Linked DNA regions of Ketobacter alkanivorans. The protein of the gene in region 1 interacts with the protein of each later gene in a pairwise test. Links are inferred from orthologs where the notes say so. Each region holds a gene or a part of one and is shown in the gene's direction. Other genes may lie near its edges.

What was found.
Region 2: the proteins of nusG (region 1) and rho interact in binary tests that used the Escherichia coli proteins (3 or more experiments, as listed by UniProt). The link is inferred for Ketobacter alkanivorans from one-to-one orthologs.

Annotation. Positions count from the first base shown.
Region 1 is NZ_CP022684.1:1,492,792-1,499,641, reverse strand. Bases 3,937-6,734 are described here. They hold nusG (transcription termination/antitermination protein NusG), read left to right. Parts: upstream 3,937-4,967; coding sequence 4,968-5,501; downstream 5,502-6,734. Other genes in these bases: rplA (50S ribosomal protein L1), read left to right, coding at 6,034-6,729; rplK (50S ribosomal protein L11), read left to right, coding at 5,595-6,032; secE (preprotein translocase subunit SecE), read left to right, coding at 4,579-4,950; tuf (elongation factor Tu), read left to right, coding at 3,937-4,375. Also shown: Kalk_RS06460 (ArsR/SmtB family transcription factor), read left to right, coding at 1-144; bifunctional biotin--[acetyl-CoA-carboxylase] ligase/biotin operon repressor BirA, read left to right, coding at 116-1,117; Kalk_RS06450 (type III pantothenate kinase), read left to right, coding at 1,114-1,860; Kalk_RS06445 (SPOR domain-containing protein), read left to right, coding at 2,116-2,634; more of tuf, read left to right, coding at 3,185-3,936. UniProt on the Escherichia coli protein: Part of the processive rRNA transcription and antitermination complex (rrnTAC). The complex forms an RNA-chaperone ring around the RNA exit tunnel of RNA polymerase (RNAP).
Region 2 is NZ_CP022684.1:2,109,296-2,116,230, forward strand. The notes cover bases 59-2,941. They hold rho (transcription termination factor Rho), read left to right. Parts: upstream 59-811; coding sequence 812-2,071; downstream 2,072-2,941. Other genes in these bases: trxA (thioredoxin TrxA), read left to right, coding at 124-447; Kalk_RS09125 (2Fe-2S iron-sulfur cluster-binding protein), read left to right, coding at 2,130-2,941. Outside these bases: more of Kalk_RS09125, read left to right, coding at 2,942-3,137; Kalk_RS09130 (OsmC family protein), read left to right, coding at 3,156-3,596; Kalk_RS09135 (heme biosynthesis protein HemY), read right to left, coding at 3,667-4,911; Kalk_RS09140 (uroporphyrinogen-III C-methyltransferase), read right to left, coding at 4,908-6,125; Kalk_RS09145 (uroporphyrinogen-III synthase), read right to left, coding at 6,145-6,924; hemC (hydroxymethylbilane synthase), read right to left, coding at 6,921-6,935. UniProt on the Escherichia coli protein: Facilitates transcription termination by a mechanism that involves Rho binding to the nascent RNA, activation of Rho's RNA-dependent ATPase activity, and release of the mRNA from the DNA template.

The DNA of each region.
Region 1 (6,850 bases):
AGGGGGGCGGGGCTGGTAAATCGCCGCCAAGATGGCAATTTGGCCTATTTCTCTATTGGTGCCCCATTTGTTTTTCAGTTATGCGACATAGTGTGTGAAGGAATAAGGAAAGAATTTGAGCAAAAGCAGTCAACATTCCTCTGATGAGCGTCTGCAGGATCTAATCAAGCTGCTCGCTGATGGCCAGTTCCACGGTGGTGATGAGCTTGGGGTGGCATTGGGTGTCTCGCGAGCGGCAGTGTGGAAGCAGGTCCAGAAGTTACAGGAGTCTGGGTTGGATGTTCAGTCGGTAAGGGGTAAGGGATACCGGCTTCCGTACCCTATGGAGTGGTTGGACTCTACGCAAATATTGGGTCAGTTAAGCAGTGATGCCCGGTCATTGGTAACGCAACTGGAGGTGGAGACGTTGGTGGTCTCCACTAACGACATTGCCATGGCAAAAGCTGCTCAGGGTGTTGGGTCTGGTTATGTCTGCATGGCAGAGCAGCAAACCGCAGGCCGAGGCCGACGCGGTCGCAACTGGGTCTCGCCCTTTGCCAGTAACCTCTATGTATCTTTGGTGTGGGAGTTTCATCAGGGGGCAGCGCAGTTGGAGGGGCTGAGTCTTGCAACCGGGGTGGCTGTTGCTAACGCGCTACGTTTGCTCGGTGTTGAGCATGTGGGGTTGAAGTGGCCCAACGATCTGTTGGTGAATGGCGCTAAGTTGAGTGGAATCCTGCTTGAAATGACCGGAGACCCCTCCGGCCGTTGCCAAGTTGTGTTAGGGGTTGGGGTCAATCATCGTTTGCCGGCTAATGCCGCAATCGCTATTGATCAGGCTTGGGCCCGGCTGGAGGATGTGCGCCCTGGCATCGGCCGCAACTTGCTTGCTTCTACGGTGTTGTCTGAGTTGGTTAAAATGCTGGATCTGTTCTCTAGGGAGGGGTTTGCGGCTTTTCAGCAGGAATGGCTGGCGCTGGATGTTTATGCGGACAAGGATGTGGTAATAAAAACGGGTGCGGCGGATATCTTGGGTGTGGCCAGAGGCGTGGATTCCAGTGGGGGCCTGATCTTGGAATCCAATGGCAGAACGCAGGTCATCAAGGGTGGGGAGTTGAGCTTGAGGTTAGCTCTATGACCACGTTGTATTTGGATTTCGGCAATACTCGGGTTAAGTGGCGATTAGGGCAGAAAAAGGATGTAGTTGTCCAGGAATACCATGAATTCGAAGCATGGCTGCAAGGCTTGGCGGGGCAATCACAGATTACCAGTGCGGTGGTTGCGAGCGTGCTTGGTCAGGCGCGACAGGCAGTGCTCACGGAGGTTGTTCAGCGCTGTCTTGCTGTGCCGGTTAAGCGTTGTGTGGTGACTGGTGAGGCGTTAGGGGTCAGGTGTGCATACGCAGATGTGTCCCGTCTTGGTATAGATCGCTGGCTGGCGGTCGTTGCCGCCTGGAGTAGAGAAAAGAGTGCCTGTGTGGTGGCCGATCTTGGTACAGCAGCAACTCTGGATTTTGTGGATAGTGCAGGTGTCCACGCGGGGGGCTTTATTGTGAGTGGGCTTGAGTTATCTTTGCGGGGGTTGTTGTCCGGCACCGATAACATTAAACCGAGCCCTTCTGGGTTTGAGATGGCAAGCCTTAAGCCCGGTATCAACACGGCAGAAGCGGTTTATAATGGGGCGTTGCATGCCTTGGTGGCGCTGATTGAGTCCAGTTATCAAAACCTCCTAAAATCTTCCCCAGAAGCTAAACTTATTCTTGCAGGCGGTGATGCCCCCCTTGTAGGCTCTCATCTGAGTAGCACTTATGAGCTGGCTCAGGGTTTGGTGTTTGATGGCATGAGGTTGCTGGAGCAGGCTGAGCTTTTGGTGGATGCGTAGCTAAATATAGCAACGTCATATTACAAGGATAACGACAAGATAATGCGCTGGATTGTACTTACCCTATTGATTTCGAATGTTGCTTACTTTGCGTGGGAGCTTGTGCGTGGGTCTGATTATGCTCCAGCAGAAGCAAGTGCGAGTGTTTTGCCGCCACTGAAAGGGAAGGCGCTCGTATTACTCACTGAGCGATTACCCGACACGGCCAGCAGTGCGCCGCCGCCAGCACCGGTTGTGGTGGTGCCTCCCACCCCTGTGCATCGCGAAGTGGACAGCGTTAAGGCCAAGAAAGAAGCAATGTGTGTGTCGGTCGGCCCCTATGAGGCTGAATCTGATGGTGAAATTCTGGTTAAGAATCTGAAAGTTGAAGGCTTTACTTCTAAAGTTGAGGCGCTTGAACTATCCAGAGATGTCCAGTATTGGGTGTTGATGCCGCCAGCGCAGAGCCGCAAGGAGGCAATGGCGGTGCTTCGGAATTTGCAGGCAAAGCGTATAGATAGCTACCTCGTATCCACTGGAGAGCTAAAAAATGCTATTTCGCTTGGGCTATTCAATAAAGAACAATCTGCTAAAGGTGTTCTCGCCAGTGTCAGGGAGGCCGGTTTTGCGGCAGAGTTGCGCCAAAAAGAACGCATTCAGAACGAATATTGGGTGCGGATCCCTCCCGAACAACCCCTTGAAAATCTTCAGAAAACCTTGGAAACCCTTGTGGTGTCTGGGGGCAGTGTAAAAATTTCAAATGCATCGTGTGAAATGTTTGCACTAACCCAATAATTTGCGTAGAATTCGCGGCCTAAATTGATGAGCAGCGCTGGCGTAGCTCAGTTGGTAGAGCAGCTGACTTGTAATCAGCCGGTCGGGGGTTCGACTCCTCTCGCCAGCTCCAATTTAGTATGTGTTTGTCGGCTTCCACTAGTTGGAAGTTCTGGAGGGGTTCCCGAGTGGTCAAAGGGATCAGACTGTAAATCTGACGGCTCAGCCTTCGCAGGTTCAAATCCTGCCCCCTCCACCATTTTCAAGCGGCAGTAATACCGAGTGCAGTACGCCGCAAGCCAGGCGCTGTTAAGCAGGGTCCGGCGGGCATAGTTCAATGGTAGAACCTCAGCCTTCCAAGCTGATGATGCGGGTTCGATCCCCGCTGCCCGCTCCATCTGGTGAAGTTTTTAGCTCATATAGCTCAGTCGGTAGAGCACTTCCTTGGTAAGGAAGAGGTCACCGGTTCAAATCCGGTTATGAGCTCCAGAATTTGCGGGTTGGTGTTGTGCCTTCCCGTTTTTTGTGTGTAATAAAGAAACCTCAAAGGTACAGGCCAGGAGAAGGGTCAATGTCAAAGGAAAAATTTGAACGAAGCAAACCGCACGTAAACGTAGGCACCATTGGTCACGTAGATCATGGTAAAACCACTTTGACGGCTGCCTTGACCCGTGTGTGTTCCGAAATCTGGGGTGGTGCTGCGGTTGCATTTGACGGTATCGATAAAGCGCCAGAAGAAAAAGCGCGTGGTATCACCATCTCTACTTCACACGTAGAGTATGAGTCCCCGACTCGCCACTACGCGCACGTAGACTGCCCTGGGCACGCTGACTATGTTAAGAACATGATCACCGGTGCTGCACAGATGGACGGCGCAATCCTGGTATGTTCCGCTGCTGACGGCCCGATGCCTCAGACTCGTGAGCACATCCTGTTGTCTCGTCAGGTAGGCGTGCCTTATATTGTTGTGTTCCTGAACAAAGCCGACATGGTTGACGATGAAGAGCTTCTGGAGCTGGTTGAGATGGAAGTTCGCGAACTTCTGGACCAATACGACTTCCCAGGTGACGACACGCCAATCATCAAAGGTTCTGCTTTGAAAGCACTGGAAGGTGATACTTCCGACATCGGCATGCCGTCTGTGCAGAAGCTGGTTGAAACTCTGGATGAATACATCCCAGAGCCAGTGCGTGCTATTGATCAGCCCTTCCTGATGCCTATCGAAGACGTATTCTCCATCTCCGGTCGTGGTACCGTGGTGACTGGTCGTGTTGAGCGCGGCATCATCAAAGTAGGTGAAGAGATCGAAATCGTTGGTGTTAAAGATACCACCAAGACCACCTGTACTGGCGTAGAGATGTTCCGCAAGCTGCTGGACGAAGGTCGTGCTGGTGAGAACGTTGGTGTTCTGCTGCGTGGAACCAAGCGTGACGAAGTTGAGCGTGGCCAGGTGTTGTGTAAGCCAGGCGCGATCAAGCCGCACACTCGCTTCGAAGCAGAAGTGTACGTGCTGAGCAAAGACGAGGGTGGCCGTCATACGCCGTTCTTCAAAGGCTATCGTCCCCAGTTCTACTTCCGTACAACCGACATCACTGGCGCGTGTGAGCTGCCAGAGGGTGTGGAGATGGTTATGCCTGGCGACAACATCAAGATGGACGTAACATTGATTGCGCCTATCGCGATGGAAGAAGGCCTGCGCTTTGCGATCCGTGAAGGCGGTCGTACTGTTGGCGCTGGCGTTGTTGCCAAAATTGTTGAATAACCCCTAGTCAAACAGAGTTGGGCCGAGTATTATCCTCGGCCCAGTTGTATTTGTAAGAAAACAGAATTAGGCCAGTAGTTCAATTGGTAGAGCACCGGTCTCCAAAACCGGGTGTTGGGGGTTCGAGTCCCTCCTGGCCTGCCAAATTCGAGCAATTTTCCCTGAGCGCAGTGAATGTGGTCAGGGTGGTGCGGTTAGCCCATATGACAACAAGCACAGAGCAAACCCAGTCATCTCCGGCGGAAGCCTTTAAATGGTTGGTTGTGGCGGCGATTATTGCTGCTGCAGTAATTGGTAATGCCTATTATGATGATCAGCCCCTGTTATACAGGGTGGCTGGTGTTGTTGTTATGGGTATTTTTGCTGCGTTGGTGGCATCTTTTACTGTTAAGGGGCGCGCCTTTATAGCGCTGCTGCAGGATGCGCGTGCTGAAGTGCGGCGTGTTGTGTGGCCTACCAAGCAGGAGACAGGCCAGACGACTGGTGTTGTTGTGCTCGTGGTGGCGTTTATGGCTCTCCTGTTGTGGGGGCTTGATGCGTTGCTGGGCACTGTCATTTCCAGTGTAATTGGTTAAAAAGCAAGAGGTTGCAGATGGCAAAGCGTTGGTACGTGGTACACGCCTACTCAGGCTTTGAAAAGCATGTTAAGCGATCTCTCACGGAGCGTGTCAAACTGGCTGAAATGGAAGATCAGTTTGGTGAGATTCTCGTGCCCACTGAAGAAGTGGTGGAAATGAGGGGTGGTCAAAAGCGCAAGAGTGAGCGTAAGTTCTTTCCCGGCTATGTGTTGGTTCAGATGGAGATGAACGATGCATCTTGGCACTTGGTTAAAGATTGTCCCAAGGTTATGGGGTTTATTGGTGGTACGGCGGACAAGCCTGCTCCCATTAGTGACCGAGAGGCTGAGGCTATCCTGCAGCGTGTCGAAGACGGCGTAGAGAAGCCAAAACCCAAGACGTTGTTCGAGCCTGGCGAAGTGGTTCGCGTCGTAGATGGTCCTTTTGCCGACTTTAATGGTGTGGTAGAAGAAGTGAATTATGAGAAGAGCCGTTTGCACGTGGCTGTTCTGATTTTTGGCCGGTCTACGCCAGTGGAGTTAGAATTCGGCCAAGTAGAAAAAGGCTAAAATTTTTTCGACCCCTGTTCTGGCGTGGTTAGAGCGGGGATTTTTACTTTTTACGGGGAGCCCTGCGGCGTTTGAACCCGAGGAGTAGGTGAAATGGCAAAGAAAATACAAGCTTACATCAAGCTTCAAGTTAAAGCGGGTCAAGCAAACCCAAGTCCACCGGTTGGTCCAGCGCTGGGTCAGCACGGTGTAAACATCATGGAATTCTGTAAGGCGTTTAATGCCCAGACTCAAGCGCCAGCGTTTGAGCCAGGTATGCCGATTCCAGTAGTGATCACAGTTTACAGTGATCGCTCTTTCACTTTTATTACCAAGACTCCACCTGCCGCTATTTTGCTGCTTAAGAAAGCAGGCGTTAAAAAAGGCAGCGGTGTGCCCAACAAAGATAAAGTGGGCAAGGTCACCCGTGCACAGCTCGAAGAGATCGCAACTATTAAGATGCCTGATCTGACAGCTGCTGATATGGATGCTGCGGTGCGTACCATTGCTGGTTCTGCTCGCAGCATGGGTCTAGAAGTGGAGGGTGTGTAATATGGCAAAGCTGACCAAGAGACAAAAAGCCATTCGAGAAAAAGTCGATGGCGCAAAACAGTATGATGTTCTTGAAGCGGTTTCTCTGCTGTCTGAGCTGTCTACCGTTAAATTCAAAGAAAGCATTGATGTGGCAGTGAACTTGGGTGTTGACCCTCGTAAGTCTGACCAGGTTGTGCGTGGTGCAAGCGTGCTGCCTAACGGCACAGGTAAAACTGTGCGTGTTGCTGTTTTCACTCAGGGCGCGGCCGCCGAGGCAGCAACTGCTGCTGGTGCAGATTTGGTTGGAATGGATGACCTGGCTGAACAGATTCAGAAAGGTAATCTCGATTTTGACGTGGTCATTGCATCTCCGGACGCGATGCGTGTTGTTGGTAAGCTGGGTCAGATTCTCGGCCCTCGCGGCTTGATGCCGAACCCTAAGACCGGAACAGTCACGCCTGATGTTGCGACGGCAGTGAAAAATGCTAAAGCTGGTCAGGTTCGATACCGTACTGACAAAGCAGGTATCATTCACTGCTCAGTTGGTCAGGTAGGCTTTGAGCCAAGCGCGATCAAGCAAAACATAGAAGCATTGATGGGTGATCTTAAAAAAGCCAAGCCATCCAGTGCAAAAGGTGTATACATCAAGCGCATTACTCTGTCCTCTACCATGGGGCCAGGTGTGTCGATTGATCAGGCTAGCCTGGAAATCTAAGGCTGCCATACAAGCTTTGAGCCCTCTTGCCTTGCGTAAGAGGCGCGTCAAAGACCGCAGGCGCGGTTCATTATATAAGTAGTTAATTAATCGCTTAAACCTGCCTGCGCAGACGCGGTGG
Region 2 (6,935 bases), 620 kb from region 1 along the record:
AATTGCCTTACAACCGCGATTGAAACTCCCCATCACGAAACGTACAATCAGGCGATTAAAGCATTACTATAGGGTCCATAGCTGATCGCAACGACGACAGCCATGGCAAAACTGGAGAGACCAATGAGCAACATCGTAAATGTAACTGACGGCACTTTTGACGCTGAGGTACTTCAATCCGACAGCCCGGTGCTAGTGGATTACTGGGCAGAGTGGTGCGGCCCCTGCAAAATGATCGCCCCCATATTGGACGAGATCTCCGGTGAATATGATGGCAAGCTCAAAATTGCCAAATTAAATATTGATGACAACCCCGATACCCCGCCAAAGTATGGTATCCGTGGCATTCCCACCCTGATGCTGTTCAAAAATGGCAACGTAGAAGCCACTAAAGTGGGTGCTTTATCGAAATCGCAATTGACAGCGTTCCTAGACAGTAATATATAATACCCCCTGCCCCGATCTTCACGGGTCGGGGTTCCATTTGTCGTGTTTGTGTCTTCAACTTCTTATTAACAAGCTGAAAGCGCAACGCGGAGAGCAATTCCAAGCATCTCGTCGATTCCTCACCTCTTTCAACCCATAAACAAACGCTGTGAAGAATCGCTCATCAATTAACGTGTTTGATGTCGACATGCTGGACGCCTTGGCAAGCGAGTGCTAGATTGACTTTATTGCTCCTGTTTTTTGGAGCAGCAATTCCTAATTCAAAACGCATGAGTCTCTATAATAGCGCCCGACTCGCCCTGTATCCGCCGGGTCTTGGCTCTCCTTACCTTTAAATAATCAATCAAATATGACCTCCACGGAAATGAATCTCACCGAACTTAAAACAAAACCAATTGCTGAACTTGTTAACGTCGCTACCGAAATGGGCCTGGAAAACATGGCTCGTACTCGAAAACAGGACGTAATCTTCAGCATTCTCAAAAAGCACGCCAAAAGCGGCGAAGACATCTTCGGCGACGGTGTACTGGAAATACTCCAAGATGGTTTTGGCTTCCTCCGCTCCGCCGAGGGTTCTTACCTGGCCGGCCCTGATGACATCTATGTATCTCCAAGCCAAATACGCCGTTTCAATCTGCGCACTGGCGACACCATTTCCGGCAAAATTCGTCCGCCCAAAGAGGGAGAGCGGTATTTTGCGCTGCTGAAGGTCAACGAGATCAATCTTGATCGCCCGGAAAATGCCAAAAACAAAATCCTGTTCGAAAACCTGACGCCACTGTTCCCACAGGAACGTCTGATTATGGAAACAGGCAACGGCAGTACCGAGGACATCACCGCCCGGACCATTGATCTGGTGGCTCCCATCGGTAAAGGCCAACGCGGCTTGATCGTATCGCCCCCCAAGGCCGGTAAGACGCTGATGCTGCAGAATATTGCCCAGTCCATCACACGCAACAGCCCTGATTGTCATCTGATTGTCCTGCTGATCGACGAGCGCCCTGAAGAAGTAACCGAGATGCGCCGCACTGTGCGTGGCGAAGTGGTTGCCAGCACCTTCGATGAGCCGCCTTCACGTCATGTTCAAGTGGCCGAAATGGTATTGGAAAAGGCCAAACGACTGGTTGAGCACAAAAAAGACGTCATTATCCTGCTGGACTCCATCACGCGTCTGGCCCGTGCCTACAACACGGTGATTCCTTCATCGGGTAAAGTATTGACCGGTGGTGTGGATGCCCACGCCCTGGAGCGCCCCAAGCGTTTCTTCGGTGCCGCCCGTAACATCGAGGAAGGCGGAAGCCTGACCATTCTGGCCACTGCGCTGGTGGATACCGGCTCCAAAATGGATGAGGTAATCTTCGAAGAATTCAAAGGTACCGGTAACCAGGAGCTGCATCTGGATCGTCGCATTGCTGAGAAACGGGTATTCCCCGCCATCAACATCAATCGCTCCGGCACCCGTCGCGAAGATCTGCTGACCACCGAAGACGAATTGAAGAAGATGTGGATTCTGCGCAAAATTCTTCACCCAATGGACGAAATCGCTGCCATGGAATTTCTCATCGACAAGATGCGCGATACCAAAACCAACGAAGAGTTCTTCGACTCCATGAAGCGCAAATAGCGTATTCAACATGGCCGGTGCTTAAAACCACCGGCCATGTGTCAATGGCACATCAGACTTGGCACACCAGATCACCTTTCTACCCAGTCAGCTTCGCTGTCTGGTCGATGAATCCGAAACAGTATTGGATGCGGCTACCCGCCAGGGCTTACGCGTACCTCGTGCCTGTGATGCCGGTACCTGCCAACTGTGTGCGGCCAGACTAGTAACAGGCAAGGCCAGACTGAAACACCTGAACAACATTGTGGACGCTTCCGACGGCCCGATTGAACCTGTATTCTGTTGTTTGCTGCTTCCCCTTACCGATTTGCAACTGGAGATAGAGCGCGTGTTAGCACCGGGACAATTACCCACCCACCAAGTCAGCGCCCAAATTACGGACATCCACCAAGCCAGCAAGGACGTCAAGGTGGTGACACTGAGACTGCCGGCAGGCAAAAGAGTGGACTTCTATCCAGGCCAATACCTGCAGGTGGTTTTGGATTCAGAGAATAGCGCAGCCTTCTCCATTGCCAGTGCCCCGCGCAACGATCGCACCCTGGAACTGCATATCCGCGCCACCAACGACAGTGACAGCTACCCACTGCTGGAACGTCGCCTGAAGACCGGCGAAATACTCAAACTAAGCCTGCCCCATGGGGAAACAACCCTGCTCAAAATGCAGCATGCAAAAAAACTGATGATGATCGCTGCCAGTACCGGTTACTCCCAAATCAAGGCCATGCTGGAAGGGCTGACCGCCGCCAACGACCCACGCCCGATAACCGTATACTGGGGGGCCCGCTCTGCTAATGACTTGTATCAGCACGACGCAATGCTCGCCATGTCACAATTACACAGCAATATCACCTACATCCCTGTGGTGTCAGACCACCCGGAATGGCCAGGGCGGAGTGGCTTAGTTCACAAAGCGGTGCTGGATGATCTGCAAGGTAATTTCAGCGACTGGTCTATTATCTGTGGCGGCTCACCGCCCATGGTGTATGCGACTTTTGATGATTTTGTAGCAGCAGGCATGCAACCAGAACAGATGATTTCGGACGTGTTCGATTACGCCCCGCGTTAAAACGGCAAGGAATTTGTCATGAGTGATCACAACCAGTTCAGCATTCGATTGGAATTGATGGAAGACTACCTGTTCAAGATCGATTTTGGTGAATTTGGTGATGTGCTGACGGATGAGCCCCCGCCTCTGGGCAAAGGGGAAGGCCCCAACCCCGCTCGCATGGTTGCCGCTGCCGTTGGCAATTGCCTGTGCGCCAGCTTGCTGTTCGCGCTACGCAAAAAGAAGGATCAGCCTGGCAACATACAGGCCACCGTAACCGGCCAACTGGAGCGCATTGACGGCCGTTGGCGGATCGGCAAACTGGACGTCGTCATGCAGGTGGCAAACCCAGACAGCCTGTCCCATCTGCCATCAGCACTGGAGCAGTTTGAGGATTTTTGTGTGGTGACCCAAAGTATTCGTCAGGGTATTCCGGTGAATGTTACGGTGCAGGATACGGCGGGCAACACTCTGCAATAGCCGGTTGGCTGCTTCAGGATTTAACACCACCGGCACCACATTAGATTTCAGATTGCGCGCCGAAAAATCATCACGGCTCGGGGGAATCCGGCATCGGCAGGTCTGGCAGGCGTTCGGCAATCATCGCCAGCCCGGACTGGAAGTGCTCATTACTGGCTTGGGGCTCCCCCATGTGACTCAGTAATCGGCCTAGCTCACCGTAAGCCTGAGCGCTTTTACGAGATCGCAGGCTGGCTTCAAAATAGCTGCGGGCTTTATCCCAGCTCTTGAGCTGCAGACTGAGCCGCCCCATGGTCAGCAGCAACATTGGATTATTAGGACGCTCCTTGAGCCAGTTTTCGCACCACAGCATCTGTTTTTCCACATCGCCGCCCATGACCTGCCCATAGACCTGCACCAGCCCATCATCCCAGTTTTTGCGCAGCAGGTCAGTGATCACCCGTTCCGCGTCTGCTCCGGCGTCGGCTGCAATCAGGCCCTCTGCGTATATTCTTACCAGGGATGGCTCAGTGTGAAATTTCTTGGGAATCTGGTGCCAGGCATCTTTCAGGTTTTTGCGTTTATCCTGATTCGATTCGCCGCGCACCGCCCTTTTCAACTTGCCTTCGTAGCATAGCCGTGCCAAACGACTGAATTCATCTTCGCTGACCACCTTCTGTTTCTTCATGGCGGGCAATAGTTCCCGCAAGCTTTCCCAGTCTTCCAGCTCCACATACACCTTGGACAGCATTTTGATCACATAAGGATAACTGGGGGATTTGGCATCCCGCGACAGCTTCATCAACGTTGCCAGGCACTCCTCCCAGTGCCCACTTTGATACTGCAGGCGGGCCTTGGTGAGGCTGACCGCCGCATCGGCCCCCTTGGTGGATTCGTGGGCCAATCGCAAATACTGATCCCGTGCGTCATCCTTGCCCTGCTCATGGGCGGCCTGAGCCGCTGTAAGGTAGTTAATCAAGGGGACATCGTTGCCTCGGGCGGCTTTCGCCAAGCGCTTTTCAGCATTGGCCCAGTCACCTTGGGCCAGGGCAATCAAGCCATCGGTGGTGAGCTTATTGCTGCTACTGCGGAACAGGCTCAGACTGGTCAAGCGCCGCACAATGACCACCAGCCAGTACAACAGAACGGCAAACACCACCACCACCAAAATCCCCACCAGCAAACTGGTTTCAAAGGTGTGCTTACCATGGGCCAGCAGAATATAGCCCGGATCTTTTGCCACTGCCTTGAAGAACAGTGCGCCCACAAAACTGCCCATCACCAGAAACATGATGGTTGAGCCCTTGATGCGAATCAGATTGAGTAGCGACCTCACCGAGCGAACTCCTGCTGACCAGTCTCGTTCTGCAACTTCAGGATTTGCTGCTCACGTATGAGCTTTTCTTTGTTCCAATAGTCACGAAATACCCGCACGGCGCGGGATGATTCCTCGAGGGTAGGCATGGGTGGGCGTAGCTGTACAGCGAGCAATTCGCTGATTTCAGCGACAAAGAACTGGGTTTCACCGCTTTGTTGGTGAATGTACATTTCCACTCGCTCACGCGCACCGGTAAGACTGACCCGATAAGCCTGGTTATCCCCCCGCAACAACGCCAACTGAGCCTGCTGCAACAGCATAATGACATTACGGGCCAGGAATTCACGATCTTCTGTAAGGGTGATAGGACGCCCCTTGGGATGTTTCTGATAGTCGTAGAGCGAGGCCAGAAACTTTTTAAAGCGATACCAGAACAACGGCAGACCGTCTTCGGGCAGCACGTCTCCGGCTTGCGCCGTCATGGGCTCCTGCTTCAGCTCAAAACTGGGGATACCCAGCTTCACCACACGGTCACTGAGTGCACTCAGGCGCAGAAATATCCCTTCCACATCGACGCTGGTTTCCGAGGCCAGTTTCAGTTTGTGAATATCTTTGACCATGGCTTCCCGCAGCGTGCGTGCCTTGGGCTCTTGCATGGCACGAACAATATCGTCCGCTTCCGACATCAGTGCCAGCGCACCACGCGCGTCGCCCAGCAATGTCAGGCGCTGCTCCGCCACGGATAAAAAGTGTTCCACCTCTCTCAACATCCAGTCAATTCGGTGAGCGCCGCTGATGGCGGCTATGTCTTTTTCCAGCACCGAAATGCGTGACTGCAACGATTCACGGCTTTGATTGGCGCTTTTGATCGCATCCCGCTCCTGCTTGAGTTGCTGGGTCAGCTGTACCACCTCACCTTGCAGTTTATCCAGGCGGGTTTCGCGGGACTGCATAGCACGGGATACCGCCTCGCGCTCAGACAGCAACACCAACTTATCCTGCTGAGACTGATAGAACTGGTAACCCACAAGCCCGGCCGCCGCCACAGCCAGCAGCAGGCTGAGGGCAAGCACTGTTTTTGCCAGCCAACCCAAACGTGCCGGCACCGAGCTGGCCTTGGACGGCTGTTCAGAGCGCTTGATTTTGTCCTGAACGGACTGGGGAGCAGTGGAAGCGACCACGTCGGTGGACGGTACTGCGTTATGGTTGTCGCCCTGGTTCTGTTCGGTCATGGAGTTCCTGTTTGCCTTATCAATCCCGGTGTTGAATGGCCTTAATGGTTGCAATCATATCAGAGGCGGCGGGGCTGTCTGCCTGCCATACACGCAGGAAACCCTGTTCCCGGGCAAATTGCGCCAGGCGTCCGCTCACAACCACCAGTGGACAGCGTTGCAGACTGGCCACATCCCCCTCCACCATGCTCATGAGATTACGTAATCCATCACCGCTTGTCACGGTGAGAATCACCCTTTCGCCCCTCAGGGCCTGCAACAAGGGAGCTGTATCCACCGTGGGCTTAACCCGCCGATACAACTCAAGATAATCCACGTGCGCACCCCGCTGGCGCAAGGTATCTGCCAGTGTTTCCCTGCCCCCTTCACCCCGCAGGATCAAAATCCGCTGCCCGGTAAGATCCTGCAACTCTGGCCAATCCAGCAGAGTCTCGCTGGTGGCTCCCTGCTGGGCGGTTTTCAGATTCAGTCCCCACCCTGACATGGCCTCACCACTGGCAGGCCCGACCGCCAACCATTGCTGCTGCACCGGCCACTGAGGCCAGTAATCCGACAGTGCATCCAACCCCAGCCGCGCAGCGTTGGAGGAAACACAGATGACAAAGGCGTATCGATCCAGATCCAGTATCAGATTGCGCTGCAACGGGCCGATCTCAATCGGCTCGATCTGCAGCGTCGGCAAACTGATGACTTCGGCCCCAGCCTGCAACAAGGGCTCCCGGAGGGCAGCAGCCTGATCCAGAGGCCGGGTTACCACCACGGTAACGCCGTCGAGACTTGCCGTTAACGACTCGCTCATGGTTCGGACTG